One region of the Peribacillus sp. NPDC096448 genome, then DNA from elsewhere that is predicted to be linked to it. Evidence: riboswitches for the same ligand, from Rfam matches in the RefSeq annotation. Region 1 holds a riboswitch; each other region holds the start of a gene.

Evidence for each region. Region 1 has a riboswitch for preQ1 ahead of ACIQ0C_RS11500 (QueT transporter family protein). Riboswitches for the same ligand answer to the same signal wherever they lie in the genome.
Region 2: another riboswitch for preQ1. It lies ahead of queC (7-cyano-7-deazaguanine synthase QueC); the one in region 1 lies ahead of ACIQ0C_RS11500 (QueT transporter family protein).
Region 3: another riboswitch for preQ1. It lies ahead of ACIQ0C_RS06320 (VUT family protein); the one in region 1 lies ahead of ACIQ0C_RS11500 (QueT transporter family protein).

What each region holds. Positions count from the first base shown of each region.
Region 1 covers NZ_JBIWEU010000005.1:263,024-275,637, forward strand. Annotated here, with positions in the region: gene ACIQ0C_RS11465 (iron-containing alcohol dehydrogenase) at 61-1,209, shown strand; gene ACIQ0C_RS11470 (GAF domain-containing sensor histidine kinase) at 1,222-2,841, shown strand; gene ACIQ0C_RS11475 (sigma-54-dependent transcriptional regulator) at 2,843-4,273, shown strand; gene adhP (alcohol dehydrogenase AdhP) at 4,315-5,328, opposite strand; gene ACIQ0C_RS11485 (DUF3892 domain-containing protein) at 5,604-5,900, shown strand; gene ACIQ0C_RS11490 (hypothetical protein) at 5,986-6,798, opposite strand; gene ACIQ0C_RS11495 (YbaK/EbsC family protein) at 6,911-7,432, opposite strand; PreQ1 riboswitch class I at 7,602-7,646, shown strand; gene ACIQ0C_RS11500 (QueT transporter family protein) at 7,653-8,138, shown strand; gene ACIQ0C_RS11505 (TVP38/TMEM64 family protein) at 8,261-8,917, shown strand; gene ACIQ0C_RS11510 (PAS domain S-box protein) at 9,033-10,658, shown strand; gene ACIQ0C_RS11515 (cadherin-like beta sandwich domain-containing protein) at 10,719-12,158, opposite strand; gene ACIQ0C_RS11520 (copper resistance CopC/CopD family protein) at 12,476-12,614, shown strand, end outside.
Region 2 covers NZ_JBIWEU010000003.1:42,750-55,363, reverse strand. Annotated here, with positions in the region: gene ACIQ0C_RS06415 (C40 family peptidase) at 446-1,651, shown strand; gene ACIQ0C_RS06410 (poly-gamma-glutamate hydrolase family protein) at 1,657-2,286, opposite strand; gene ACIQ0C_RS06405 (CapE family protein) at 2,371-2,520, opposite strand; gene ACIQ0C_RS06400 (gamma-glutamyltransferase family protein) at 2,590-4,173, opposite strand; gene ACIQ0C_RS06395 (CapA family protein) at 4,248-5,531, opposite strand; gene pgsC (poly-gamma-glutamate biosynthesis protein PgsC) at 5,542-5,991, opposite strand; gene pgsB (poly-gamma-glutamate synthase PgsB) at 6,007-7,188, opposite strand; gene ACIQ0C_RS06380 (hypothetical protein) at 8,247-8,462, opposite strand; gene ACIQ0C_RS06375 (methyl-accepting chemotaxis protein) at 8,913-10,148, opposite strand; gene ACIQ0C_RS06370 (CHASE3 domain-containing protein) at 10,148-10,591, opposite strand; PreQ1 riboswitch class I at 10,777-10,819, shown strand; gene queC (7-cyano-7-deazaguanine synthase QueC) at 10,875-11,540, shown strand; gene queD (6-carboxytetrahydropterin synthase QueD) at 11,540-12,010, shown strand; gene queE (7-carboxy-7-deazaguanine synthase QueE) at 12,003-12,614, shown strand, end outside.
Region 3 covers NZ_JBIWEU010000003.1:35,165-40,944, forward strand. Annotated here, with positions in the region: gene ACIQ0C_RS06300 (DUF421 domain-containing protein) at 118-822, shown strand; gene ACIQ0C_RS06305 (alpha/beta hydrolase) at 926-1,672, opposite strand; gene ACIQ0C_RS06310 (PadR family transcriptional regulator) at 1,983-2,303, shown strand; gene ACIQ0C_RS06315 (hypothetical protein) at 2,610-2,759, opposite strand; gene ACIQ0C_RS06320 (VUT family protein) at 2,781-3,323, opposite strand; PreQ1 riboswitch class I at 3,374-3,416, opposite strand; gene ACIQ0C_RS06325 (SRPBCC family protein) at 3,656-4,132, shown strand; gene ACIQ0C_RS06330 (SRPBCC family protein) at 4,174-4,602, shown strand; gene ACIQ0C_RS06335 (HD domain-containing protein) at 4,752-5,723, opposite strand; gene ACIQ0C_RS06340 (hypothetical protein) at 5,771-5,780, opposite strand, start outside.

The sequences.
Region 1 (12,614 bases):
GCTCTTTTTCGGGAAAATAATACAGAAGAGATAGAATTTTCACAGGGAGAAGGCGCAAAAATGTCGATAACTAAATTCGTGATGCCGGAAGTGATTTTTGGAAAAGGTTCGATTGAACAAGCTGGCGAGGCCTGCTTGCGGCTGGGCGCCAAAAAGGCGCTGATAGTAAGCGACTCAGGGGTGGCCAATGCCGGCTGGTTAGATATAGTCATTAAATCCTGCCAAGATGCAGGCCTTGCTTTTGCTACCTTCATTGAAATGACGACCAATCCGAAGGACAGGGAGATCGAAGCCGGCTGTTTGGCATTTAAAGAACAAGAATGTGATGCCATCATCGGTTTGGGCGGAGGCAGTGCTTTGGATGTCGCCAAAGGGGTTGCCCTTTTAGTAACGAATGGCGGCATCATCAGTGATTATGAAGGTGTTGATAAAGTCCACTCTCCCCTCCCGCCCATGGTGATGATCATGACCACGGCAGGATCGGGTTCGGAAGTATCACAGTTTTCGGTGATCGTCGATTCATTCCGCGAAAAAAAAATGACGATCATTTCAAAATCACTCGTCCCCGATATTGCAATAGTCGACCCTGGTACCTTGACCACCTTGGAACCGGATTTGACCGCAGCTACGGGAATGGATGTTTTGACCCACGCCATTGAATCCTATGTTTCACTCGCGGCGACACCAATGACAGATGTACAAGCTAAAAACGCGCTTTTCATCGTTTCCCGCCACTTACGCCCCTCTGTTGCCTCCAGGCATAATGAGGAAGCAAAAAAAGCGATGGCGATGGCGAGCCTGCAGGCTGGACTGGCTTTTTCCAATGCCATTTTGGGAGCTGCCCATGCCATTTCACATGCCCTAGGCGGCAAGTACCTCCTTCCGCATGGTGAAATCAATGCGATACTCCTTCCCCATGTCATGGATTTCAATCGAATTGCCTCACCAAGGCGATTCAGCGAGATTGCAGGCATCATGGGCATCGATACACGGGCATTGACGGAGCAGCAAGCAGGAATGGCAGCCATTCACTTCGTAAGGGAATTATCCCAGGATATAGGGGCTCCCAAGAGTTTAAGTGATGTCGGCATTACGAAAGAAATGATAGATTCGATAGGGATGACCGCTCTTGAGGATGCCTGCATGATCACAAACCCTCGTGATATGTCATTGGAACAGATTAATCAGCTGCTTCTTACAGCCCTTTAAGAGGTGAAAAGCATGAACAAACTTGAAATGATAGATTTAATGACAGGCGTTAAATCTTCAAAGAAGACGTATTATACGGAACTTAAGAAAACCGTGGATCAGCTGAAGAAGAAGAATATGCAGCTTGAAATCATGAATGACATCACAAAAAATATGAATATGGACATCGACATCCAAGAGATTCTCCGAAATGTTATTGCAAAACTTAAGCAGCTCATTACCTTCGATGACAGTCATTTTGTCATATTGTATGAGGAAGAACCTGCCCTGCTTCACATCTGCCCTAATGGTCACTGCGAACTTGAAATGGATTCCAAAAACTTGTTACACCCTTTTCAGGATTTCTCATCCGCCCTGAAAGAAAAGCAGCCGATTCAGGTGGAAGTTAACCAGTTACCGGACTTCCCGGAAAAGGAACGTCTATTATCCCTTGAGATCGAATCACTTCTATTAGTCCCTTTATACGGAAAAAGTAAAAAAATCGGAATTTGGACTTTCGGCAGGAAGAAAAAGAAAACATGGCATGAAGATGAACTCGAATTTCTTGAGCAACTATCCAACCAGCTTGCGTTAACTTTGGAGAATGCCCAGCTTTATAAGGAAGTTCTTCATTCAAAACAGGAGTGGGAGGATACATTCAAGGCAGTTGAAGATATGATCATCGTCTTCGATCACAAAGGAACGGTTTATCAATCCAATGATTCAGCCAGGGACTTTTCCGAGCTGGTTCCTTTAATTGAAAAATCGCAAAATCTGATTACAGATACCTTTTCATTTAATAAGCCAGGGTTTCAGGAAATTCTCCTTCAGCATGATACCATCTTGGAAATGCATGCTTACCCGATTCAGAATAAGGAGCAACAAGTATATGGGGTCATTGCTTATTATAAAAATGTCACCGAAAGAAGACAGATGGAAGTCCAGCTATTGCATGCCGGTAAACTTGGGGCGATTGGTGAAATGGCAGCAGGGATTGCCCATGAATTGAATAGCCCATTAACGGCCATTCTAGGTAACTCGCAAATTTTAATGCGGAAAACCCCTCAGGACAATCTGGATTATATGCTATTGAACGATATCAGGATTTGCGGGGACCGATGCAGGCAAATAGTAAAAAGCCTGCTTACCTTCTCAAGGCAGGATGAGTATAGATTCCACTATTACTCTATTAACGAAGCCATTCACCAGGTCCTGAACCTTTTGAAGTTCCAGCTTGGGAAGAAGCAGATCTCCCTCCATCTTACCCTTCAGGAAGACCTTCCTTACATAAAGGGCAGCCAGCCGCAGATAGAACAGATCATCATCAACTTGCTATTGAATGCCAAGGACGCATTGGATGAGTCCGCCCAAACGGAAAAATCGATTGCAATCACTACCTATTCAGAAAACAAGTTCATGGTGGTTCAGGTGACTGATAACGGAACGGGGATTGAAAAAGAACGCCTGCCCTTCATATTCCATCCCTTCCATACGACTAAAGACCGTGAAAAAGGTACAGGCTTGGGGCTGTCTGTAAGCCTTGGCATTGCCAAAGACCATGGCGGAAAGATCGACGTTTTGAGCACACCAGGACAAGGAAGCACTTTTTTCCTGAGGCTTCCCTTACAAGCAGAAGAGGAAAGGGGACGATAAGGTGGTTCATTTACTTGTGGTAGACGATGAGAAAGAGGTTGGGACTTTTCTATCCCGCCTTTTTACGATGAAAGGTTATCTCGTACAAGTTGTGAATAGCGGGAAGGATTTTCATGAAATCGATTGGAATCAGCAGCGATTTGATGTCGCGATGATAGACCTGAAGCTCCCGGATTGTGATGGACTTTCCCTCCTGCAGCATCTAAAACAACTGCAGCCGCGTTGCAAGGTACTGATCATGACCGGATACAGCACCGTCAAAACCGCTGTTGATGCAATGAAACTTGGCGCGAGTGATTACATGGAAAAACCCTTTGTGGATATTGAAGTACTTGAAAGACAGATTGACAACCTATTAAATGAAAATGAAGCTTTGAATCAGCATTTCATCCATAAGCTAGCCGAGGATTCAGGACTCATTGTCGGTGAAAGTCCTTTAATGAAGAATTTGATTGAAACGGCTTTCAAGGTTGCCCAAAAATCCGTCAATGTATTAATCGAAGGAGAAACCGGAAGCGGAAAAGAAGTGCTTTCCCGCTTCATCCATATAGCCAGCCCCCGAAACCATGAACCTTTTATCGGCATCAATTGTGGAGCAATCTCTGAATCCCTGCTTGAAAGCGAATTATTCGGTCATGAAAAGGGGGCTTTCACCGGAGCGACCCAGCTGCGAAAGGGTTTTTTCGAAATTGCCGGGAACGGGACGCTTTTCCTTGATGAAATTGCGGATGCAAGTCCGGCCATTCAAGTCAAATTGCTTCGGGTTTTGGAAACGCGGGAATTCATGAGGGTTGGCAGCAGCGGGACATTACGGACGAACGCCCGGTTAGTGGCGGCCTCCAATGAAAACCTGCAGCAGGCAGTGGACAAAAATAAATTCCGGGAAGACCTATTTTACCGACTGAACGTCGTGACTCTGGATATCCCGCCTTTAAGGAACCGAAAAGAAGATATTCCCTTGCTTGTCCGTCACTTGATCGAGAGAAATGGTCATGGAGATATCTCATTTTCCAATGAAGCCATTGAAAAACTACAGCAATACAACTGGCCAGGCAACATACGCGAACTATCTAATGTGGTCATGCGCACGCTAACTCTTGCAGACCATAAGTCGGTAATAACCGCCAATGATCTCTCTCTATCCAACAGCCAGATCACCCCTGACAAAAACTTGTCCCCTAATGAGACTCAGTCAACTGAAAACCTTCTTGAAGAATGGCGAAAAAGGCTAGTGGCTGACTTTAATGAGAAGGATGAACTGATGCTTGAAGATATACTTACGGAAATCAAACAGCTTCAATCGACAATTGGAAAGGAGCTTGTCATGCAGGCACTGCAAAAAACCTACGGCAACCGGAATGAAGCAGCCAAACGCTTGCAGATATCCATAAGGAAATTACGCTATATATTAAATGAGAAGAACCAGACATAATAAAAAGAGGATGCCCCGTTCCAGGGCATCCTCATCCATTCCTATTCCAGCGTCAATACGATGCGTCCGTTGATTTCTCCCTTTTCCATCATTGAAAATACATCATTGATTTCATCAAGTTTCCTCGTCTCTATATTCGTTCTGACTTTACCTTCAGCCGCAAATTGAACAGCTTCCTGTAAATCTTTTCTCGTCCCGACTATAGACCCTTTTACAGTTACCCCATTTAACACTGTATCAAAAATTGGGATTGGAAGTTCATCATTCGGCAATCCGACTACGACAAGTGTCCCGCCCCTCTTGACTGAACTGTAAGCCTGTTCGAATGCTTTTTTCGTAACCGCTACAGAAATGGAGGCCTGCACACCGCCAACTTTATCCTTAATGGCCTGTACAGGATCGGTCTTAAGCCCATTAACCGTGTAATCCGCCCCCAGTTCCGTTGCCAGATCAAGCTTATCATCTTGAATATCGACAGCAATGACATTAAAGCCCATCGCTTTTGCGTATTGCAAAGCAACATGTCCCAATCCGCCAATTCCATAAATCGCTACCCAATCGCCAGGTTTTGCTTCTGATACCTTAAGCGCCTTATAAGTCGTTACACCTGCACAGAAAATCGGTGATACCTCCGCAAAGTCAAGCCCCTCAGGAACCTTCACCACATATTGGGCAGGTGCTTTACAATATTCCGCATACCCGCCGTCCACGGAATATCCTGCATTCAATTGATCCAAGCAAAGCGTTTCCCTGCCGGTCAGACAGTATTCACAATCGCCGCAGGCCGAATAAAGCCAAGGGATCCCAACACGGTCACCCACTTTCAAGGAAGTTACTCCTTCCGCCACCTTTTCTATAATGCCCACACCCTCATGTCCGGGGATAAGCGGAAGTTTCGGTTTTACCGGCCAATCACCATGTACCGCATGCAAATCGGTATGACACACGCCACAGGCTTTAATTTTCACTAATATCTCACCATATTCCAAGTCTGGGATCGGAACTTCTTTAATCTCAAGTTTTTGGTTAAATTCATTGACGACGGCCGCTTTCATTGTCTTGACCTGTTGTTTTGCATTTACAGTGCTTGCCCCTTGTTTTACATTCATGATTCATATTCCTCCCTTAATCTAGTGGATATTAATTCTTGCTACTCTTATACAAGATGCAAGTACCATGCCACTGCAAAAAGGCCAAGACGACAGCATTCACTAATAAAAGTGCCGAAAAATCGGCCCATTTGGACGAATTAACGGCTCAAGTTGGACGAAATCCGGTTTGTATATTGCAGAAAAAATGGTTCACCCTATAAATAGGAGGTGTCAAAAACATGGACCAATTTGAAGAAGCCTATGAATCATATAAACAGCAGGGAACACCGCAAGCAAACCAACTTGATTCAGCAGGAAAAGAAGAAATCATCGCCGTAAGGAAAAATGAAGAGGACAATATTATCGCCATCAAGACGAACTCCGGCCGCGAACTCGACTACCCGACAGCCCTTGCGGAAGCAAAGGCGGGCAACCTGGCCAACGTTGACGTCTTTCATAAATATGGACGTGACATATTGCGGAGTGAGCCCGATGGGATAAAGGAAAATAACCTGGATCAACTGCCGGAGTTTTGAGTTTTTCGGGGAGACTGCCTGATATGGGCAGTTTTTTTTCTGTCTGGATGCGCTAAAAAAAAGAACCCGCATGATTAGCCGGATCTTATTTTTCATAATGATAGGATTCAGAGATTTCGAGCAGTCGGCCGCAGGACTCGACAACCTCGATGATTTCCATCCATGACATGTCCAGACCCAGTTCATTAGCATGGGAAATCTTATCCCGTAATTTCCGGATGGCATTCGCATCCTTCTTCCCTTTACTTTTCGAAGGGATTTGGAAGAAGTGCCTCAATTCTTTATCTTTATGTATAATATCGAATTTATCACTGATTTGCAGGCACTCTATTATATTGATATCCTCATTTTTATCAATTCTCCTTCTATATAATTCGGTTGCCTTTTCTAAACGGTCTTCACTGATCATTGGATACCAGCTGCCATCACCGAATCTATCCAGGATGATATCGCTCATCCTCATTTCCAATAAGGTAATATATCCGAATATCAGCATCCTGATCGGAGGCTTTTGAAGGTCGGCATGAGTAATCAACTTTTTAATTGAATTATTCTCTAATACGAACACCCTTGTTTTATTCTTGAAGATATGGAGAAGCTGGATCAAAGGGGTTGAATCCGAAACCATTTCCCTTGGTGAAAAGTTTCTTAAATATTCAGAAATGATCCCTTCACCTAGTTCTTCCCTCTCGATATACCCGATGATTTCCCCCTGATCTTGCACTGCCAATATATCAAAATTCTTTTTTTCCATTGCTTTCTGGATATCCAGCGCCAAATCGTTTTTATGGCAAAACTCAAGCTCCTGGGCAATGCTCTTAACCGTTATATTTTCTTCATAAAGAGTTTTAAGACTGAGATAGCTGCTATTGCTTTTTCTTTGGCTTCCATTTAACATCTTTCAACCTCCGCTCAGGAACACTTTCTTCACGATGCATGCGATCGCCACTAAAATAGAGTCCACACTAGTGGACTCCATTCCATTCAGTGAATCTGTATGGAACTATTGATCAGATGACATCAGCTGCATTGCCTACCGCCGTTTCCTCATTCGCCTTTTCTTCCCAACCCTTACAAACATCGACCCATTCCTTCGCACCTGAATATTCAAATAATTCAGCGAGTGTAAGTTCTATTGCAGAGTTCGTACTGCCGCATGCCGGGAACAATGATTCAAAGCGCTTCATCGATACATCAAGAAAAACAGCTAAATCGTTTGCCAGCCCAAACGGGCAAACTCCTCCGATTGCATGGCCGGTCTGTGCAAGCACTTCTTCAGGTGAAAGCATTCGTGCCTTGAAACCGAACGCCTGACGAAATTTCTTATTATCCACTTTCGCGTCCCCAGCGGCAACAACCAAAATTGCATGTTCACCTTCCCCTTTAAAGGAAAGAGTCTTGGCAATCCGCGCTGGGATTACACCGATGGTTTCCGCTGCCTCAATCACCGTAGCACTCGATGTTTCGAACTCCTTTACGTCGCCTTCCCGATTCCATTGCTTAAAGTGGCTTTTGACACTCTCGATCGACAATTATATTCACTCCTTTAAAGTACATATTGAAATAATATCATCCTTCATTGCAATAAATCAAAATCCTATTGTGCGACTTCTTCCGCTTGGAAACTTATAATTTAAAACCATTCTTTACAAATTGACGAAACAAGCTTACATGGGATACTATTAATCATCGGGTAAACGCCTGCACGTGGTTCGTAACCATCCCACGATAAAAAACTAGGGAGAGAGTAAAATGAATGTTCGTACACTCGTGATAAACGGGTTATTGGCTGCCCTGTATGTGGCGGTCTCATTGGTGTTTAAACCAATAGCTTTTGAGATGTTCCAATTTCGTGTCCCGGAAATGTTGAATCATCTGATTGTATTCAATAAAAAGTATATCTACGGTATCGTTGGCGGGGTCTTCATTTCGAATCTGCTCTTTTCACCGATGGTGCCATATGATTTGATTTTTGGGGTGGGGCAATCCCTGCTCGCCTTATTGCTTGTCATCTTCGTTTCTCGTTTCATTAAAAGCATTCAAGGACGGATGATCGCCACGATTATCTTTTTCACGTTCACAATGTTTTTAATTGCAATTGAACTGAACCTTGCCTTTGGCTTGCCATTCTGGCTAAGCTGGATGACTACGGCTGTCGGTGAGTTCGTTGTCCTCCTGATTGGCGCGCCAATCATTTATGCAATGAACAAAAGAATTCAGTTTGAAAAGTGGCTTTAAAGGAATCTTCGCGTCGTTAACCCACTATAATGGAAAAGAGCTGTCTGCATGATGCGGCAGCTCTTTTTTTTCACCAATGAACTCGAAAATGATAAACTATTAGTATGAATGGTGGTGGCCCATTGAAAAAAGTCCTGACCATAATTGGTCTACTGATAATCGCAGTATTTATTTACTCTAATGCAGAGTTGTTCACTTTGGTTTGGAAAAGTGATTTGGATTCTGTTATTGGTATATTGAAGGAAAACCTTTGGCTTACATTTATTGTGACATTCGTATTGATGTTTGTACAAAATTCTTTTACAATCATACCCTTAATTTTGCTCCTGACCATCAATGTCACGATATTCGGATTCATATATGGCTATCTATGGAGTTGGTTTACAAGTGTTGTTGCCTCAGGATTCATTTTTTATGCAGCAAGAAACTGGTTTCAAGAGCTTCTCTTAAAGAAGATTGGCGAAAAATGGCAAAAAGTTGCCGTGGAGCATGGCTTCATGTACGTTTTTACAGGCAGGATTTTCCCGCTTATCCCAACAAGCTTAATTAACTTGGCAGCTGGAGTCAGCACCGTCACTTTCAAGGACTTTTTATTAGCGACGGCACTTGGCAACCTTATATACTTTTTCTTCCTATCGCTGATTCCCTATGGACTGCTATCTGTTGAAATGAACCAATATACGCTAGCTGCTCTCGCACTCCTCTTTTTACTATTCTTCATTATCTATAAGCGTGCAAAAAAGAAGAAGAAACTAACCTTATTCAGAAAAAACAGGTGACCACATTGGCCCCTGTTTTTTTATTTAGGATTCTGCATATATTTTTTACCGATAGTTTGTTAAAATGTGTATGTAATTTTACCTTTGAAATGTCTTAAAATCAGGGAGAATCTCCATGTCCAAACGCTCCATCTTAGCAATATATATCCTATCCGGGATTCTTACATTAGTCGTATTCGACTATTTTTTAACTACAAATATCCATAATAAAGAGGTCTTCATTCAACTCCAAAGGGCTGAAGGCATCGTTTTCCTTTTATCAATAGGCTTTATCTTATATCTTTATTTAGCTAAAAAGGAAGAATTCAAACGATTAAAAGAAGCGGAACAACGTCGGCGCACACTCATCAATTCAATGGTGGATTTCGTTAACTTCAAGGATGGGGATGGCCGATGGCTTGAATCCAATACCTTCGGGCTGCAATTATTTCAATTAGAGCATGTAGATTATAAGGGAAAAAGAGACAGTGAGCTCGCAGAATACTCCGAATTTTATAAAGAGTCTTTGATCTACTGTGAAGATTCCGATGAAGAAACGTGGGTAAAGGGGGAAATTACAAGGTGTGAGGAAATCATCCCTCTTCCCGATGGCAATCACAAGACCTTTGATACAATTAAAGTTCCCCTGTTCAATGAAGATGGTTCACGTAAAGGCTTAGTTGTCATTGGCAGGGATATATCTGAAAGAGTTGTCGCGGAGAATCAATTATTTGATAGCGAACAACGCTATAAATCATTGTTTGAACACAACCCTTATCCGATGCTGATGCTTGATTTAAATGGAATGATCACGACCGTGAATCCAAGGTTTGAAACGGTAACAGGCTTTCAACAGGAAGAAATACATGGCGCCTCATTCATTAATTTGAACTTTTCAGAAGAAGACGCGGAATTGATCCGTACATCATGCCAATATGTCATGGAAAACCAAAAGGGAATCAAAAAAGGGAAGGATATAGAATTCCTGACGAAGTACGGGAAGTCCATCTTACTTTCTTGTACGTTTGTCCCGATGATGGTTGGCGAGGATTTAGTCGGTATCATTACTTATGCTAAAGAAGTCACTCAAATTCGAGAAACCGAAGCACGCTTAAGAAGAACCGAAAAATTATCGATAGTCGGAGAACTTGCCGCAAGTGTAGCCCACGAAGTACGAAATCCGCTGACTTCTTTAAAGGGTTTCGTCCAGCTGCTTAAAAAGAGCGACCATCCCTATGAACAATACTATACGATCATGTTAAGTGAATTGGACCGGATCAATCTTATTGTAAGCGAGTTACTCGTTCTGGCAAAACCACAGGAACTTCCATTCAGCAAACATCAAATCATCGACCTGATGAATGATGTCAAAACCTTGTTAAAACCTGAGGCGGACTCGTACCCCACCCAAATATCAATATCTGTCAAAAATGAAATACCGCTTCTATTATGTGAGGGAAACCAATTAAAACAAGTTTTCATAAATATGCTCAAGAATTCCATGGAGGCATCCGCCGATCACATTTGGATTGATTTCGAACGTATGAACAATAACCTTTCCATCACCATCAAAGATAATGGAAGCGGAATAGAAAAAAACCGCTTAAAGCATCTTGGAGAGCCTTTCTATTCTTCAAAAGAAAAAGGAACCGGATTAGGATTGACAGTCAGTTGCCGAATCATTGAGGCGCATCGGGGAAAGGTCCGCTTTAACAGTGAACTAAACCAAGGAACCGAGGTCCAAATCATTTTGCCCATCTAAATATGAATTTCGAGGACAAGCCTAAACCTTGTCCTTTTTTTTGCAGGATTCAAAACCATCCTATTTAAACAGGGAGGTGAAGAAATCCTTTATATTCCTAAAGAATGACACGGTCTCAACCTGTTGTTTCCCATTAACCTGGCCACCTGTATCATTGGATGTTTCGCTCTCCGCCTTGCCAGCTGTACTCGTTTGCTTTGCCTCAACTTCCACTTCTTTTGTTTTGACATCATCCACGGTTTCTTCCACATCCATTTCAACATCCATATCCTTTTCGAAAACAAGGACGTAAGTACGACGCTCCCCATCCTTTGAAACGGTAACGGAAATAGCCGTTTTCGCTTTATCCTTGATTTTCACTTTTTCACTGCTCTTACCGTCATATTCAATCGTTGCTCCGCTCGCATTTGTCGCTGCATTCATTTCGACTGAAGAAATATCATTATCGACCTCGATATGATAGGTATGCTCATTAGATTCAAAAGATTTGTTCCATACTCCGGATGATAACGTCAGACTGTTCAACACTGGTGCATCATTGCCTTCCTCGCCTAAAGAATCTGCTGACGTAACTTTCTCAACAGAATCCGTTTTCACTTTTTGTGTTGAAATACTTTCAATTTGCTGTGCTTTCGGTGCTTGGCTGACACCACCGCCTGATTTTTGATTATTGGAGGATCCTGCTGATGCTAAAGATGATTTATTCCCCTTATCTGAGGAAGGTTGGGCTTTACTCGTTCCTGTTGAGGGCTCCTTTTGAACTTCACCCTCTTTAGGAACAGCTTTCGATTCAGTTTCCTTTGCTGCGGCCCGTGTAATCGTGAGTGTATATATTTTTTCATCTCCATTTTCTGCTGTAACGATTATATTCACCGTTGTCTTACCGACTGGAAGGGCAACCTTCACACCTGCACTGGTTGCATCCTTTCCATTCACCTTTACAATTGCCTTACTGTCACTCAATGTCGGAGTTACCTTAACGGACTGGACTTCATTTTCAACTGAAGCATGATAAGCTGTCACTTTAGAATGGAATGTTAATGAGCCTTTTGATAATCCAATCGATGTTAAATGGTTATCATCACTTTCATGTTTTTCGACCTTGAGAGTATAGGCAACGGTTTCATTTTCCCCATCGCTGACGGTGATTTCGTACGTATTCATCCCAGTTTGAAGAGTTAAATCCTTCACTTTACCATCTGTCATTTTAACACCATTCACGTAAATGACTGCATTCTCGTTAGGGCTCGCTGCAAGCAAGGTGATCTTTTCCACATCATTCCCCACTGCTGAACTATAGTTGTGTACATCATCTGAAAATTTTTGATCCAGTGCTATACCCTCTATTTCTAACTTTGAAAGACTATTCACCGTTTGTGCCTCTTCCAGAATGATAGAAGTGCCTTCCGCAGCTTCTGCCGCTGACATATAAGTGGATGTTCCCATCCCCACAAGGGAACCAACCAAAATGACCTTCACACTTTTTTCTTTTAATCCCATCTTTATCAAAACCTATCCCCCCTATATTTTCTTAAACATGATAGGAACAGATTAATAAAGGAACCTTAATTATTTCTTAATGGAGTTTATACCAACAGGAGGATGCCTATTTGGTCAACAACTTTGTGCAAAGTGGAATCCCTACCCCTTATTTATGGCTATACTGGAGCGGAAGGCAAATCTAAACCTATTATTCCCGCTTTTCTAGCGAACCTCTTAAACTGCCTTTAGATAACTAAATTATTTTCACTGTTTTTTCACATTTTCCTTTTATAATGGGCTTACATAATCTGATGAAAGGATGATGGCACACCAAGATGAAAAAATATTTATGGCTGGTAGTCAGCCTATTCAGTTTGCTTTTATACCCGGTAATGGCTTCCGGTCATGCTACAGTAATCAGCTCTAATCCTAGCCCGAATGAAGCGATGGATACTCTTCCTGAAAAGATCAGCA
Region 2 (12,614 bases), on a different contig from region 1:
TCAAAATTTTTATATCATGTAAAACGAGAATATCCTCGTGCTCATTTTTGAGCTTGCCAAACTTAATGTGTTCTGTTTATGCCAAACCTCAAATACGTTTCCCCTCCCAAACTATGCTGCATATTTTTAATTGCCTGCAGGGCTTTATCTGTCATTTATATCCGGGATTCCTCTAATCTACCTTTACCCATTCTGCACAAAACAATAAAATTCTCTAGCGGCATAGGAATAATGATTTACGGTTAAGGTGTTTTATTGAATCGGACTGATGGTTTTTTTACAAAAACAGGCTAAAGGTTTCATTGTTTTTACCGATAATATTGCTGTGGTGAGCACTAAGACTCATTCGTTTGAGTGGATGATAGGATAGAAGATTCATATGATGGAATTTACTTGAACATCGTAAATAAATAAAAATATTTCAGCGTATAAAGGAAGGGTTAAAATGTTTAATGGAAAAATAATAAGCTGTATGATACTTACATTGGTATTCATGGTTAGTTTCACTTTTTTAGCTGGCTTAAAGGCCGAGGCAGCAGATCCTGTGCATACTGTACTTACTGGCGAGACGGTAGAATCGATTGCCAAGACATATGATATATCGGCTGAGCAATTGATGAAAACGAATGGTTTACCGGATGAAAAGTTATTTGCGGGCCAAAAGTTGACAATCATTCAAACGGCGTATACTCCTTCCATCTATCAATGGTCGGAGAGAGGGAAAAAAATTGCAAACTATGCGAAAACTTTTATAGGGTTTAAAAAGACAGCTGGAGAGGAGACGCCTGAAAAAGGATTTGATTCGAGCGGATTGATTCATTGGGTGCTTTCCCGGCAAAATGTGCCGGTCGACCGTTTGACAGTAGATGGTTTTTATAAGCAAGGGATGGATACAGACACTCCGAAAACAGGGGATATTATATTCTTTCTGGAAAAAGACAGCTTAAAAGTCGTGACTGCGGGTATTTATGTCGGCGAAAACCTATTTGTCAATTCTGGATATGGTGCAGAAACGGTTCAGGTGAGATCCACTACAGAAGATTACTTTGCAAAATACCAAGTGGCGTACAAAACATACACGCCTAAAGGAGAGCATATCGTCCAATCGGGAGAAACGCTTAATAGTATATCGGAGAATTACAGCATTTCCATGAGTACGATCAAAAGCCGTAACGCTTTAAGGACGGATGAGTTGATGCAAGGGCAGTATCTTCAACTATACAGCAACCCGTTATTTCCGTTTTATGTAAACCAGGAGGCTGCATATGATAAAGCATATGATGTCATCAAGTATGCATATACTTTACGCGGATTCACCTATGTTTTCGGGGGAGAAGATCCAATGACCGGAATGGATTGCAGCGGCTTCATTTATTGGGTCATGAAGGAGCAGGGCCTATCTGTAAAACGAGATTCCGCAGCGGATTACTTCTCATTGGTGCCCAAAATCGAAAATCCAAAAGCAGGGGATTTAGTATTTTTTAGGGACACAGGAACAAGGCTAGGTGTGACCCATGTAGGAATTTATCTGGGTGATGGCCGTTTTCTCAATACAACGGAAAACACCGGCGTTCATATTTCCAACCTTTCGTCAGGTTATTTTGCCGAGAAATTCGAAAGCTTCGGTCAAGCTGAAAGCCTCATCGAATAAGAAGGTCATTCAGCCTGTTTATATGCAAGCGTCGCTTTTTCAATGGCAGTAACGAACCGTTTAAACAGATCACAGTGATTGACCCTGTTCTTACTGGTAAAGTCATCACCTTTGAAAAAGCTTTTTCTAAGCTTTGTGGAAAGTTCCAATTGCACGCCTGCACCCGTTTTGGATGTGTTGGTGATGTTGTTTCCGCTCATGCCTGAAAGGTGCTGCGGTGCATGTTCAGTTTGGAATCCAGCTTTGTTGAGGCATTGCTGAATAAGGTTCTTATATCGTTCGTTCCTTCCGCCAATGTAAACCAGCGCATTATGTACGTCGTAGTGGCCATGGATCGAAAGGGCGGTCTGAGCGTTCGCTGCCATTGAAACGCCGTTCGGTTCATTGAACAAGCGGGATGTTATATGGAGGACCTGGTTGCCACTTGGTTTTAGGCCTTCGAATAGGTAGGTGCTTGCACAAAGTCTCTCTCCAAGTGCGGCTGCAACTTCGCTCGTACCTGGTTCGATATTCCCGCCATGAATGGCTAGAACTGCAATATAAGGATTCCTGTGATGAACGATGATTCGGTAATCAAGGTATTCTTGTTCATTTTCCTGTAGTTCAAAAAAATCAGTATAGCTATTTTTAATCATGGTTATCCTCCGTATCCGTAGTGTATTTAATCTTCCATACCCGTTGACGGCAAAATAAAAAAAGCGGGGATGCCCCAGCTTTTTTTATTCTTCGACAGTCGTATATTGTTCTATTTTCTTTTGCTCGTCGGGTGTTAACGTTTCTGTCCGTTTAAACGTATTCATTGTCACAAGCAGGGCCGCTACAAGAAGAACAGGTATAACCCAGCTTGTTATTTTTTTTACGATATTCATATTCAAAATCCCCTTATACATCGCTAAAATTCATATGATATTTAGAAAAGGAGGAACTGGACGGCCTGTTTATTGCTGAGCTTTCCAGCTTCCATTTCTTCTTTTATCCCCAGCTCCGGATATTTGTCCATTTTTCTCGTTTTTAACGAGTGCTTGAACCCCGCCATAATACATGGGGGAAATCTTCTGAATGACTTCATATCCTGAATCTTCCAAGTCGGATATTATTTCATCCGAAAGCCTGGATTCTGTATAAATCTTCTTTCCATCAAAGACGAACCGATTACGGTCGACGATATCCTGTAATGAGCCTTCATTTTCTGTATAAGAATAAAGAACCTGCATCAATACTTGTGGAATCCTATCACCGCCTGGTGAGCCGATCCCAATCGATTCCCGCCCTGGTTTCTTGAGAATGGTCGGAGCGGTGAAAGTTCTTGACCGTTTATATGCCTCTTGAGAGTTCAAGCCGGACCGGAAATTTTTCAATTGATCGTTAAGGAAAAATCCATTCGTATAATCCCCAGATCCGAAAAAGTTACTGAGCGTATTTGTTGCGGAAACGACAGTGCCATTCTTGTCCATTATCACAAAGTGTGTCGTACTTTCATGTTCTTCGGAACCATTCGATTCTTTATCTTCCCATTTTTCACTTTTGATCTTATTTTTAAGATTATCCAAATGAATGGGGGAGAGCAATTTTTCCGCCTTGGAGTGACTTATTCCATCTCCAACATGGGCGGTCCGATCTTCATAAGCAGTATCCGTGATGCCCCCCAACACTTTCATAGAAGCTGATTTGCTTGAAGAATCACCTAGGTTCATTTCCTCGGCTAGCTTTAGCATTTCAAGAACTGTAATTCCTGAAAAGGGCGGAGGGGCGGTAAAAACATCATAACCGGCAAATGTTCCTTGGACCGGCTTACGTTCTTTCACCTTATAGCGCTTTAAATCCATCAAATCGATATCTGATTCTCTTTTAATATCCCGCGCAATTTCCCCTTTATAAAAACCTTCAGGACCTTCCTTTTGAATCTGCTTCAATGTTTCAGCGAGTCTTTCTTGGACGAGGGTTTTGCCTGGTTCAATGGCATCACCATCAGGATAAAAAAGTGAAGTCGCATCGGAAGATATCCTTGGCTGAGCCGCTTTTAAGCGTGATGATAACGATTCGTCGACTTCAAATCCGCCTTCAGCCAAATCTATCGCCGGCTGAAGAAGATCTGCCATTGGTACGCTCCCATACTTATCACTAATAACCTGCATGCCGGCCACCAAGCCAGGAATCCCTGTATCGTGTCTTGAACTCGGGTCTTCTGGAGAGGATTCACGATAATCGATAAACTCGGGATCGCCGGATTCAGGGGCAATCAGCATACCGCCGCCACCACCCACGCCAGATCCATAAGGTTCAACTACACCCAATACATAAGATACGGCAATGGCGGCATCCGCCGCCGTTCCGCCGTTTTTCAATATATCCATACCGACATCTATTGCGATTGGGTTTGAAGAACTGACCCCATATGATTGTTCCGTATTACTCTTTATCGGATCATTCGTGTCAGAAATAGGGGGTGTCTTCGAACATCCAGCAATATATATGAGTATGCTAAGGGATATGAGCACTTTTCTCGTCATACGGTTAATCATCGGTTGTTCCCCCTTTTCGTTGAGCTTCTAAGTTGTGTGTCTTCATTCTTCTAAAAGTAGTGACAAAGCGTTCCTTACTGAATGGGGTGTATTTCCTGTTGGTTAGCTTGGACTGCCTTTTTCTCTTGTGCAGCTTTTTTCTCCAGTGCAGCTTTCTTTTCCATTGCTGCCTTTTCCTCTAGTTCACGTTGTGCCTTATGGTCGATTACCTTCTTGTGATCCAAGGTAATCTCGATGCGATCCTCTTTTTTCGACCACTGGACTTTTTCACTCGTTTCCTTCGTCAATTGCCGGTAAACACGTGATTTGTCAATTGAAGAGGTAGCTGGCCTTGGTGTTGCTTCTTCAATTTGCAATGGTACAACATCGATTGTAGCTTTTCCGTCTTCCGCTAAATGGTATTGAACCATGGCTGAATCCTTTGTGCGTGTCCAGCCTTGATCGAATATGAAATTTCCTAAGCTATAGAAAATGATTCCATCTTTATAAACATCAAACGATTGAAGAACGTGGGGGTGATGGCCGATGATGATGTCAGCCCCCGCATCGATGATAGCTTTAGCCAAGTCTGTTTGACGGGCGGTTGTAGATGTCGAATACTCTTGTCCCCAGTGCATATTCACCACAACCAAGTCTGCGTTGCCTTGCTTGGCATCTTTTGCTTTGCCGATCATTTCAAATAATAAATCAGGATTGGAGTTTAATAGTCCGGCTTTATCATTTTTAGACACGGCATTCTTACCGTAAACATCTGTGAAGCCAAGTGTTGCGACACGTACGCCATTAACATCCGCATAGTCGATGCTGTTTTTTGCTTCCGCAGAGTTCGAGCCAACACCAACATAGTGCATATCCGCACTTTTGAATTCATCAATCGTGTCAAGAAGTCCTTGTTCTTCATAGTCCATCATATGGTTATTGGCCAAAGACACCACAGAGAAGCCAGCATCTTTAACGGCTTCCACACCACTGGTATTCGAGTTTAACCGGATGGGCGTATCTGCTTCCTTGTAGTTAGATACATCTTCTTTTAAAGCGGTATGTTCATAGTTCCCACTGACATAATCCGAATTGGAAAAATAGGGTTTCATATACCGGAAGAGGTATTCGTACCCGTGCTTTTCCGTCACTTCTTCAACATAACGTCCCATCATCACATCACCGACCATTGTCATCGTAAATGGTTGATCGGAATTCAATTCGACTGTTTTCACTTCCTCAGCCCGTCCCATCCATGTGGTAATGACTAAAGCGATTAGTAATATAGGTAGTATGATTCCAGTGTATTTAAGATTCTTTTTCTTCGTGCGTTTAATAAAGATAAGTGTTTTTTCTTTTGCATTTAAAGTCCGTTTCATTTTTTGCACCTCAGAATAGGTAGTACACGTTCATTAAGCCGAAAGTTAAGCCGGATAATAAAAGCGTGCTGCCAAGTGTCAATGGCATTCCTTGTCTTTGTATGGTATTCGCTATCAATCCAGGTACGATTATACCGATTCCCCGAAACTCGAATATTTCAAAGGGCATGACGGGGTAGACTAAGTCCAATAGGAGTTTCAAGCAAATCCCGGTCACCATCATGGCGGCGAATTTTCTTCTTCCATATAAAATCACCCATCTTGAAAGGCCGTGAGTGACGATTAAATAAGTTACGACACTAATGATCAAAATGGTCAGCATGATTTCCCATTGATCAAATACTAATGCCAAATAACCTGGCACGATAAGTCCTGCGGGTACGACACCCGTCTTTTCTGAAAATATAAGGCTAAGCGTTACTCCCAATACTAGGGCTACATATAAATCCGATCCAAACATTAAGGTTCCTCCTACTTAACTTGCTTTTTGCTTTGTTTTAGATTTCATGAATGCTTCAATTAATGGTTCCGCAGCACCGTGAATATTCCCGACACCGTAGACGATGCGATTTTTCATCAATGGGCGGAGACGGGCCACGATTTCTTCAGTTGACCAGTTTTCTAAATCCCAATATTCTTTAGTATCCAATTTCCCTTGCTCGAATACCCTTGTAATCGGTGATGTGGTTTCACCAATGGCAATGACGATTTCAGATTTTATGTAAGGCAATACATCTCTAGCAAACTGCTCGGTACGGTCCACACGGTCAGCCCGGCAGTTCATGATGACGATAGGAGGTTCTGAGCTGTATCCGAACGTTTTGACACGATCCCAGATGTTCAGCGTCGATGCCGCGTCGTTTGCTGCAAAGCCATTGACAAAGAAAGTTGGCTGGATTGGATCTCCAAACCGGGTAATCCGCATGGCCCCTGGATCGGGATGCGCATTCAACATGCCGCGAAAAGCCGTTTTTTCATCAATGCCCAAAGCTTCAGCAACGGCCAGGGCCAGTGATGCATTATCCGGAAATACCATATAGTCGAATTCACGCAGGAAGTCTTCCGATATTCTGGAATTGTCCGCAACGATCACTTTTGTGTTGCGTTCTTTGGCAATTTGCTTGAAAAAGTCCAAATATTCACTTTCGATGGTTATTAAGTGACCATTATAGGGTATGGTAGCAGTGAAAGCTTCAGCAACCTCATCCATAGTCGGTCCCATGACATCCATATGGTCTTCCAATACATTCACGATGACCCCAATGTTTGCTTGGATCATTTTGTTTTGGAAGATTAGTTGATAGTCAGGCTGAACGGCCATGCACTCACAAACCAGTGCTTCCGTGCCTAAGTCGGCAACTTCTTTAACTACACGCCGTTGTTCTCCTATGTTGGGTCCTTCAGGGCGGCGTACAATCGGTTTTTCCTTGTCGGTAAACCAATAGATCATCCTTGCCGATGTTCCGGTTGTTTTACCTACTGTTTTGTATTTTGCTTCCTGGATCACACCTGTAATTAGACGCGTTACAGTCGATTTCCCTCGAATCCCATTCACATTCACACGTACTGGAATGGAGTCGAGACGCTTCTGATGGCGTTTTTGTTCAAAAATGCCATAACCAAGCAAAAAGATCGCACAAATAAATATTGGTGCCATTTTTTAACCTCTCTTTTTTTCAAATATTTGAATTACTGAATACACACTACATGATTTTAAACTTAATAGGCAAGAGCGAATTATTCTATTGTAATATAGTTATACTTATCTTTTTCAAATAAATGTATATTGGGGTGTAATAGTATCTAATGGGATAAAATATTTTATGAGTACAAAGATATGGGGGGGAATCGAAGGAATCCAAATTTTTTTTACACTAAATTATGGAAAGTTTAATAAAAACCCATTTTGGTCTGAATCAAAGTAGTTTTGTGAGCAATTGAACCTAATTCATAGCGACTATATTTGAATAATAATTATTTATAAAAAGTGATGTTTATTACAGTTTATTAATTGTTTATACCCATTGTTTGACATAAACTTAATAATTTTTATGCATTTGTCATTCAATGTGAAATATTGCATCTAACGACTCAATTAGTTGAACTCTTTTGAATTGGATAAAGATGAGTAAAAGAACACATCTCTTTTTTTTGATATTATCCAGTTTTTCTCTTAGTAAATACCCATGGGCCTATAATTGAACTTTTACCTAAAACATGAAATAAACTAAAGTTAACCCATTTCTTTTAAAAAATACCTAGTTTCTTCTATAGATATAGTGTTTATATAAGAAAAAATAAAAAAGCTCAGAAGCATATCTGAGCTTTCGGACTGTATTTTTTTCTTTAAAAAACGTTCCAGTTGATTTCAGAAATACGCTCCCTTTCCGCCGACTGTCTGCCAAGCCTCATTAAAGCAAGCCACTGCAGTTTCTCGGCTAGCCAGTTATTCGGTAGGAGTGTCGTAAATTTCTTCATTCCAATATGGATTACAGTAAAAACATGAAAGATAATCTAGTCTTGTTTAAAAACATGGCTGGGATAAGACCGTACCGCCCCCGTTTGTCGACAAACCGAAAGCTCAGAAGCATCTGAGCTTTCGGCTTATATATTGTAAATGAATGGAATGGTGACGATTCTCCGTATATCTAGGAGCTTTAACGTTTGTGGTTCTTGAGCTACAGCAGGGGTAGCTGATTATGGAAGGAATCAGGTTTAACTGGATTTCTTTCTGTCAGAAATCTCAAGGGTGGAGTCCTTTTTACCGCCATCAATCACATAAAATCTAGGAGCTAATCTCCTTCTTTTTCCTTGATTGTCAGGATTCATCTTCATATAATTTTCGTATTCTTTGCGAAAGAATTCTTTGGTTTCCCGTTCGAGTGCTTTTCTTTCGTTAAAATCTGCGATGAATTTGAAAAAACGTTTCATATGAATTCCTCCTTGTGGGGTTAAAAGGTCTTAGTTTAATAGTAACATATCGTTGGTGAAGTTTAACCTTTTTTTGCAAATTTGGAGTGGCAATTATGTTTTTGTGTGAATAAAGTTGTGAACAGTTTGATTCGAGAGAAAGCATGCGATGGATCCTTACTGAGTATAAGTGACCGTGCATGGTGTTGAAAGGGAATGTCGGGATTAGCAGAAAGCGGGTATTGGAAGCAATGATTAACTAAGTTAAAATATTCCTTATATTCATTATACACTAAATATTCTGAAAACAAAGGAAAATTATCAATTCCAGCCGCTTTTAATAGATTTTCTTTTTAATGCTTCATTATTGTGTATAGTTATTTATTACCCGAATATACGAAAATGAAACAACCCTTATAATAGGAGAAAAAAAGCAATTTCCCGCATTCACGTATCGGGAAATTGCTAATGTCATAATTGGAACTTCTTAACCTGTTCAGTCAGCAATTCTGCCGAAGATGCAAGTTCACTGGCATGATTCGTGATTTCATCCATCGAAGAGCTGGATTGCTGGGCGGAGGCGGAGACTTGTTCGATTCCTGCCGCAGACTCTTCAGAAACGGCTGCGATATCTTCGATAGCCTGATTGATTTTTTTACTATTTGTGAAGATATAGTTCAATTCTTCTGTAATTTGCTGTATTTTCATTTCCACATTCCCGACAGAGTGATTGATTGTTTCAAAGGTTCGGCCTGTGAGCGTGATCTGTTTCCTGCCTTCATCAACTTGTGTATAACCATCTTCCAGGGAGTGGACGACTGTTTTTGAACGCGTTTGAATGGCGGAGACAATATTGGTGATATCCCCGACGGAGTGTGTGACCTCTTCAGCGAGTTTCCGCACTTCATCGGCAACGACGGCAAAGCCCTTGCCATGTTCACCAGCACGAGCGGCTTCTATGGCTGCATTCAGCGCCAATAGATTGGTTTGATTGGATATATCCTTGATGACCTGCACAAGCTGCGAAATTTGCTGTGATTGAGAATCGAGCCCTTTCACTTGCTCTACGGCACTTTTGACAATCACATCAATACTTTGCATCTGTTGGACCGAACTGCGCATTAAAGCGGTGCCCTCCTTGGTCAAGGAAAGGATTTCGGTTGAACTTTTAGCTACATCCACTCCTTCTAGGTGGGCCAAATCGATCCTGCCGGTGAAATCATCCATCATACGAACCATTTCAGCTGCCCGGTTGGCTTGTGACTCCGAACCTTCCGAAAGTTCATACATTGTAGTCGCTATTTGCTTGCTGCCCTGCCGCACTTCATTTGCTGATTGAGTCAGATCCTCGCTTTGGTTGGAAACGGATTGCGAAACAACGAGCATTTTTTCAATCGTATCACGAAGGTTTTGCTGCATTTGGTTGGCGGAGACCGTTAATTCGCCCAGTTCATCATATGACTTTTGCTCCAGGGGCTCATGATTCAGTTCTCCGTCAGCCACCATTTTCATCCTGTCCCTGATTTTAAGGAGAGGGGTGGTAATGAGGTTGGCAGTAACAAGCGCCAGCACAAGGCCGATAAGGACTGCCGCAATGGACATGATGATACTTGTCGTCTTGACCGATTTCCCGCTTTCGATTACGGTTTCACCTGAAGCGACAATCAATTCCTCGCGTTTTGAAGCAAGCTCCTTGAAACCCTCCATTACTTCATTGCTGATTGGCGCCACTTCATTTTTGAGTATTTCTTTAGCGCGTTCTTCATTTCATTTTCATATTGCGTAAATACCCGCTCTACAATCATCGTCCTCCAATCCACGCTTTTCTCGATCAATCCCTTTGCTTTATCAGAATCGCTTAAGGCTAGGAGTTCCTCCTGGATGACCTGGCTTTCTTCAGTATATTGTAAGAACCTTTCTTTATAACTCTCGTCGCCATATAAAATATAGGCTCGGGCGAATGCGGTTCTTTGTGCTAGATTATATAGCAGCTTTTCGTCTTGGATAAGAAGCGGAAGTTCCCTTTCGATGATACCCCGGGAATAAACCAGTGACTTGTTGCTGCTATAAATGTTGAATGCTCCTAAGATGACACATAAGGATATGATGAGTGAAAATGCCACCAATACCTTTGCTTTAATGCTTTTCAAATTAATGGACCCCTTTATCGAAATTTTATTCACTCTTTTTTATCGGATATTCAATGGCATTTTTAAGCAATGAAAAGTTAACCAATTTTTCCATCAGGTCTAATGTTCACTTTATATAAACATCTTGATTTCTAATCATTTTCAAGTTACTATTGACTTGGAAAAATATAATATTCCGCGTTAAGGCGGAAGAGGTTCTAGCTACCCTCTCAAAAAAACTAAGGAGAAACAGTGCTCTATTCTTAGGGTGCTGTTTTTTTCCGTAAAAAGGAGTTTTATAGAAATGAAGAAGAAAGAAAAGGCAGTGGTTGTGTTTAGCGGAGGTCAGGACAGTACGACGTGCCTGTTCTGGGCATTGGAGAGATTTGAGGAAGTGGAAGCGGTAACGTTCGATTATAATCAGCGGCATAGCTTGGAAATCGAATGCGCTCAAAACATTGCCAAGGAATTGGGCGTGAACCATCATATCCTTGACATGTCGCTGCTGAACCAACTGGCACCGAATGCATTGACGAGAAGTGATATCGCAGTGGCGGACGGAGAAGAAGGGGAGCTGCCGTCGACGTTCGTACCAGGGAGGAATTTGCTGTTCCTTTCGTTTGCCGGAGTGCTGGCGAGTCAGATTGGCGCTAAACATATTGTCACCGGTGTCTGTGAAACGGATTTCAGCGGATATCCAGACTGCCGCGATGTATTCATTAAATCGTTGAATGTGACCTTGAACTTGTCCATGGACCAGTCATTCGTGATTGATACGCCGCTAATGTGGCTTAATAAAGAGGAAACATGGGAGCTTGCTGACCAGCTTGGCGCGTTCGACTTTGTCCGCGAAAAGACCCTGACTTGCTATAACGGAATCATCTCCGATGGCTGTGGAGATTGTCCGGCATGTAATCTGCGGAAAAAAGGACTGGATGACTATGTAAGCAGACGGAAGGTGCTTTCATGATGTACGGTTTTACGATAGTGGATAAACTCCAAAAAATAGATGAAGATATTCAGCGCAGCCAATTGAAGTATACAAACAAGAGGGTCCTCGTGAGTAAGGAATTCACCTTTGACGCGGCGCACCATCTGCATGACTATGAAGGGAAATGCAAGAACCTCCATGGCCACACGTATAAGGTCATTTTCGGATTGAGCGGGTATACAGATTCACGCGGGTTGATGATAGATTTTGGGGACATCAAGGATATATGGAAAAATGAAATCGAAATTCACCTGGATCACCGTTATTTGAATGAAACCCTGCCGCTCATGAATACAACAGCTGAAAATATGGTTGTCTGGATTTATGAAAAAATGGCCGAAGCCCTTTCATTAAAAGAATATGAGGGTGCTAGGGTCGAATTCGTTCGACTGTACGAAACGCCGACAAGCTATGCCGAAGCCAGACGGGAGTGGATGGAAAGTGAGTAAACTCCCGGTTATGGAAATCTTCGGTCCGACCATCCAAGGAGAGGGAATGGTCATTGGTCAAAAAACGATGTTCGTTCGGACGGCCGGCTGCGATTATTCGTGTTCCTGGTGTGATTCCGCATTTACTTGGGATGGCACCGGTAAGGAAGATACCGTCCAGATGACTGCCGAAGAAATATGGGATGAGCTGAAGCGAATTGGGGGTTCCGGTTTTTCCTTCGTGACGATATCGGGCGGAAACCCGGCTCTGCTGAAAAACCTAAACGGCTTGATAGCGATCTTACATGAAAATAAATTGAAAATAGGTGTCGAAACACAAGGGAGCCGATGGCAGGATTGGCTTCTTGATATTGATGAACTGACTATTTCACCTAAGCCGCCGAGCTCTGGAATGAACACGGACTTTACGGTGCTTGACCAAATCATCTCGAACCTTGCCGATCGAAATCCTGAATACCATGTCTCATTGAAGATCGTCGTCTTTAACGAGGAAGACTATCAATATGCCAAACATGTACATGGGCGTTACCCGGATATTCCTTTTTATCTGCAGGTCGGCAATGACGACAGCAGGACGGCGGATGATCGTCAACTGATCAGCGGC
Region 3 (5,780 bases), on a different contig from region 1:
TCTCCGAAGGGCCAATGTTGGGTAATACTTATGAAGGAACTGGCTAAAACTATAAACGGCCCCATCTAAAGAGGTCTTTAAATAAGCTTCCCAATAGAAATAAGGACGTGAAATTTCGTGGATTTTTTTAATAGCCAGGAAACTCTTACTGCAATCCAATGGGTTTTAAGAGCCATTGTTTCTTTCTTCTTCTTACTTTTTTCGGTTAAATTGATGGGACAACGGTCCATATCGCAGTTAAGATTACTCGATTTCATAATGGCATTGATTATTGGGAACATTCTTGCCCACCCTTTATCTGACGAAAAGTTAGGTTTGAAGGGCTCAATGATAACAACCAGTGTATTGGTCATTTTATATATAATTAGTGTGTTTGCGGTCCTTAAGTGGAGCAAACTCCGAAGTTTTTTTGACTCTGCCCCCTTTCCGCTTATCGAAAATGGACAAATCATTTACAAAAGCTTAGCAAGGGCCCGAATCTCCATCGATGTTTTATTATCGGAATTAAGAAAAGAAAAAGTCGAAGATATTCAAAAAGTATCCCTCGCACTATGGGAACCGGGCGGTACCATTTCATTGTTTTTAGATCCTCAATATGAAGCAGTAACCCCTGCAGATATGCACCTTGCAACAAATGCCTTCACTTTTCCTAAAACGATTATTAAAGAGGGAAAGATTGATTCTAAAGAATTGCATCGGGGTGGTAAAGACGAAGTATGGCTGAAAAACAGAATCAAAATAACATATAATGCCGAAGTGAACGATATTCTATTGGCAACTCTTGATCATAACGATACCTTAAAGGTCTTTTTCTACAAATAGATTTTCAGCCAAAATAAAACCCCCTCAAGTATAGTGTTAAAGCCTACATATGAATGTAGGCTTTTTGCACGTTCAACTTAAAGGGGATCAAATATATCACTTATTACTCCGACCAATTCAGTGTATTTAAGAACTTATACACATCTTCATACACCTGTTCACGTTCCTTGCCCAATGTGATAATATGGCCCGATTTTTCATACCATATCAAGTGTTTATGCTGCGTATCTACTTCATTGAAAATCGCTGTAGCACTCTCCGTATAGTCGGGATCATCCAAACGCCCTTGCAGAACAAGAGTTGGTGATGTGATTAAATCTAAATTTTCACCTGTCTCATTTATAATGTTCAACACATCTTTTAGTTGAGGCATAGGCTCTTCTTCAAGCAGCTTCACTTCTGCAGCAATTTGATCTGCATCTTTGCCCTCAAACTTCTTATAAGCCTGTGCATAATTGAGCAAGCGGTTCTTTTGCCGATCGATACTTTTTCCTTGCGTCGGAGCACACATTGAAACTACACCTTTTACAGGCAATTCAATTCCCACTTTTAATGAGAAAACTCCTCCTAAAGAAATTCCTACAACTGCAATTTCCTTATAACCTTCTTCTTTAAGGAAATTATAGCCATTAACTACATCTTCCCACCATTCCTTTGGACCTGTTTTAGCAAGTTCCTCTGCTGATACTCCGTGCCCTCTATAAAGAGGTCCGTGGCAAGTATAGTCGAGATCATTCAAGTATTTCCCTAATTTCTTCATATCTCCTGTACTTCCGGTAAACCCGTGAAGCAGAAGAACTGCTCTCTTTCCACCTATAAATGTGAATGACTCAGGTGCTTTCACTTTCATCTATCTAGGACCTTCTTTCTTTGCTCTTGTTGATAAATAGAATCTAAATGATTTTCGAAAAAAAATCAATTAATACCCCTTGAGTAGGGATTCTTCTATCCTATTCCGTATTTTCATTAAAACAATTAAATCATGTATATAGTATACTTACCACACTCTTCACAACTCATCCGTTCCGAAGCACATTTTACTATGATTAAATTAATTTAGCAATCGTCATTTAACCATTTTTTTTAAGAAAAGTAAAATGCACCTTGTGATACGATGTACAACGTATTACACTTTAAAAATGAAAAGGAGGAGATTTTATTTGGATAAAGAATTAATGAAGGGAAGCATTGACCTCCTTTTGCTCTCACTTCTTTCACAAAAAAACCTATACGGCTATGAAATCACGAAGATCTTGAAGCAAATGAGCATGGGCAAATATGAAATAGGCGAAGGCACCCTCTACCCCGCCCTTAAACGATTAGAAAAAAAAGAATTCATAAAAGGCCATTGGAAAGAGTCCGAATCAGGTCGCAGGAAATATTATCATGTCACCGAAAATGGCCAAACCGAACTTGAGCGGAAACGCGAATGCTTTTTCTTCCTGGAAAAGTTAGTTCGGAAAAGCGCAGAGCAATTCTAAACCAAATAAAAAAGCTTCCTGCACCCATTAATGGAACGGCGCAGGAAGCTTTTTTTGCTGTTTTACTCGTAAAAGCGTGCTGCACACTTAATTTCGCACTGTTTAAACGTAAAATTCGTACTGCAATCATGATTTCGACACTGTTTACTCGTGAGTTTTGCACTTTTACTCGTGAATTTGGGCTGTTTACTCGTGAGTTTTGCACTTTTACTCGTGAATTTGCGCCGTTTACTCGTGAGTTTTGCACTTTTACTCGTGAATTCGCACGTTAACTCGTGAATTACTTCAATCACGCAAAAAAAGGACCTAATTTGGTCCTTTTTTGTCTATTCCTTTATGCTTGCGATAATTGGCGCAGGAGAGCTTCATGCATTCCCCTTGAACATGCGGGCCATATTTTTCACGAAAGGCCTCGAGGCAATAGCATTTATCTTCTTCTTTTTTGGTTCCATCCATCGAGTGCATCCCTCCTGGCATTTAACTGGAGACTACACGTTTCTCCAGTTCTACGTTGATTCTTCCCAACAATACGGCACCAATGGACTGAATGATAGTTTTTACGATGATTTGGCCGATGACCGCAGCGGGTACTGCTTCCCATGGCAATATATTGGCACCCAGAGGACTTAGGCCAACCACGACAAATATCACCGAATCGAAAAATCCTCCAACGATCCCGCTGTAAAACACCCTCCAACTCATCGGGAGCTTTAAACGGGTATAAATTTCCGTATCCGCTGTTTCTGCGACCACGAAGGATAATGCGGAAGCAAACACAATCAGTAACGTATCCCCTAATAAAAATGATACACATGCAGATAAAATAAGTGCAGTGACGATGCATATATAGGTCTTCGCGCGGCCGAATTTATTCTGGACCAGATCCCGGAAGATGAAGGTTCCCCCGATGAGCAGTGTACCCATCGGGATGATGAACATGCCAAAATGTAATGGCGCAAAAGCTGCTGTAACCACATTCGCCGTGATGATGGATACTAAATACAATAAAATTCTTAACATTTCTTAATTCTCCTTATACAGAAAAAACAGCACCCTAAGAAAGAGCCCTGTTCTCCTTAGTTTTTTTGAGAGGGTAGCTAGAACCTCTTCCGCCCGGGCGGATTATCATTTTCCTTATTCATCGTAGCTTGAAAGCGATTGGAAATCAAGAAGTTTCCATACCGTCGATTTTAGTATGTATTCGCGGATACCTATTGATTTAGCCATTTACTTCAATGGCCCTGTTTCCCCCTTTTGCCGATTTCTGTCGCATAAAACTGCTTGACCGGCTGTATATGAAAGCCGAAAATCAAAGATAGAGTCATGTACCTTATTTGGCGAGGAGAAAAAGAATGATGAAAAAAACTACATTTGTCTATCCTATTTATATCGCAACCACACCAGAGAAGCTTTGGGAAGCCTTGACGAGTGGTGAAGTCACGAAGAAATACCACTTCGGATTGCAAGTACAGTCTGACTGGCAGGAAGGGTCAGCCGTTAAATATTTGCTGGAAGATGGGCGGATTACTGATTATGGGAATGTACTTAAATGCGAGCCGCTGCACCTCCTCTCGTTTACATGGATCATGGCAGGAGACGAAACACCTCGCGAGCAGCCTACACGGGTCACTTTTGAATTACAGAAAATGGACGATTCGACTGTGAAGTTAACGCTTAGGCATGAGGAGCTTTTGGAGACAGATTTCGTAAACGATGACAATACCTTTGAAGGCTTGAATAATGGATGGCCAGCCATTCTAAGTAACTTGAAGAGCTTGCTTGAAACTGGACGGACCCTGCCGCCAATATCAGTAGACTGGGATAATTAAACGGAAACTATAAAAACACATTGAAAGAGAGTTGAGTTAGTATGGATACCCAAATAATCACGAAATTCAAGATCTTCAAGCCAACGAATGAAGTGTTTGAAGCCATTGTGAATCCTGAAAAAATCGGGAATTTCTGGTTCTCATCGAGTTCGGAAAGATGGGAACAAGGCCGGACGCCAACATTGAGATATAACGAATACGATGCTGAAGTGGTCATTCATGTATTGGAAGTAGAGGAAAATAGGAAAATCGTGTTTACGTGGGGCGGAAATGATCAAGAAACGGTCGTTACAATTACACTAAAAGAGTTGGATAAAACGAGTACAATCATTGAAGTAAACGAATCTGGATTGAGTGAAGACGACCCTGAAATAATAAACAAAATGATCGGACAAAAAGAAGGTTGGGTATATACATTAACCTGTTTAAAGGGTTATTTAGAAAATGGTGTTACTACTTTAGTTTTTTAATTATTAAAGGGTGCTGGTTCGGATTTTGTGTCCTTTTGATAAGGCACCCGTTAATCAATCGCCTTCTAGATACCGATTGTCCATAAAAATCAACTAAATTTTTATACTGGAGGAGACTTAGATCTTTCGATGAATCTTTGACATGAAATTCAATCGGAAATCACTTTTAGATATATGCCCTTCGAAGCTTTTTTATAGGCTTCAATTCCCATTTTCTTGACTTTTTCAGATAAACTGGATGCTCTTACTGATTGGGTTCCTTGAATAACGGAAGGATCCATCAGGCGCATTTTATTTTTAAAATGTATATCGTATTCCAATAGATCTTCTTTCACCTTAACGTTACCATGGATCCGTTTTACCAGGTTTTGCACTTCATGGTCTTCAGTGGAGCTTAACAAGGACATGACTTCTTCATCTGTACCGAGTAGGTCATCAAGGCTGATCAGTTTTTTAGTTAAAGCCAATTTTAAGGTCTTTGCCAAGACATCATAGCCATATATATTTAGTGGATTCATGAAAAAATCAATAACTTCGCTGTAATACGTTTTCACAAACCATTCCGCCGATTCAATATTATCCAGATACATCCTTCCATTTATTATAATTACATGGTCTAGAAATTCATTAACGGATTCCAGTGTGATATGTCCATATTGATACATATCCCTGAGAGTATAATCTACCCGATCAGCACATAACTCAGGTGCTGGCTGTTCAAGCAATTCCCATTTTGATTGAAAAATGACTTTACAATCATATCCATACTCCTTCAGTATAAATGGGATTTCGGATTCCATAATGACTTGATCATATATCTTTTCATGATAATCTTCATCCTTACAATCCAGAACGAAATCAATAACATGTGAAAATGCAGTGTGGGATATGTCATGCAGCAAGCCAGCGATTTGTTCCTCTAATGAACCCCCAAGCGCTTTTATTAAAAGCATCACACCAATTGAATGGTCAAATCGTGTGACATCCCACTTCTCATTAACTAAATAACTTGCCCCGCCTTGATGTATCCCCTTCAACCTTTGGACAGGTTTGCTTACTATCAGCTCTTCAAGAACTCCCTCTACAATGTGTTTCCCATAGATACTATCCAAAACTATCAATAACTGCCGGCTCCCCCCATTAGTTTACTCATTACAGGTAGGTAATTTCACTGATTT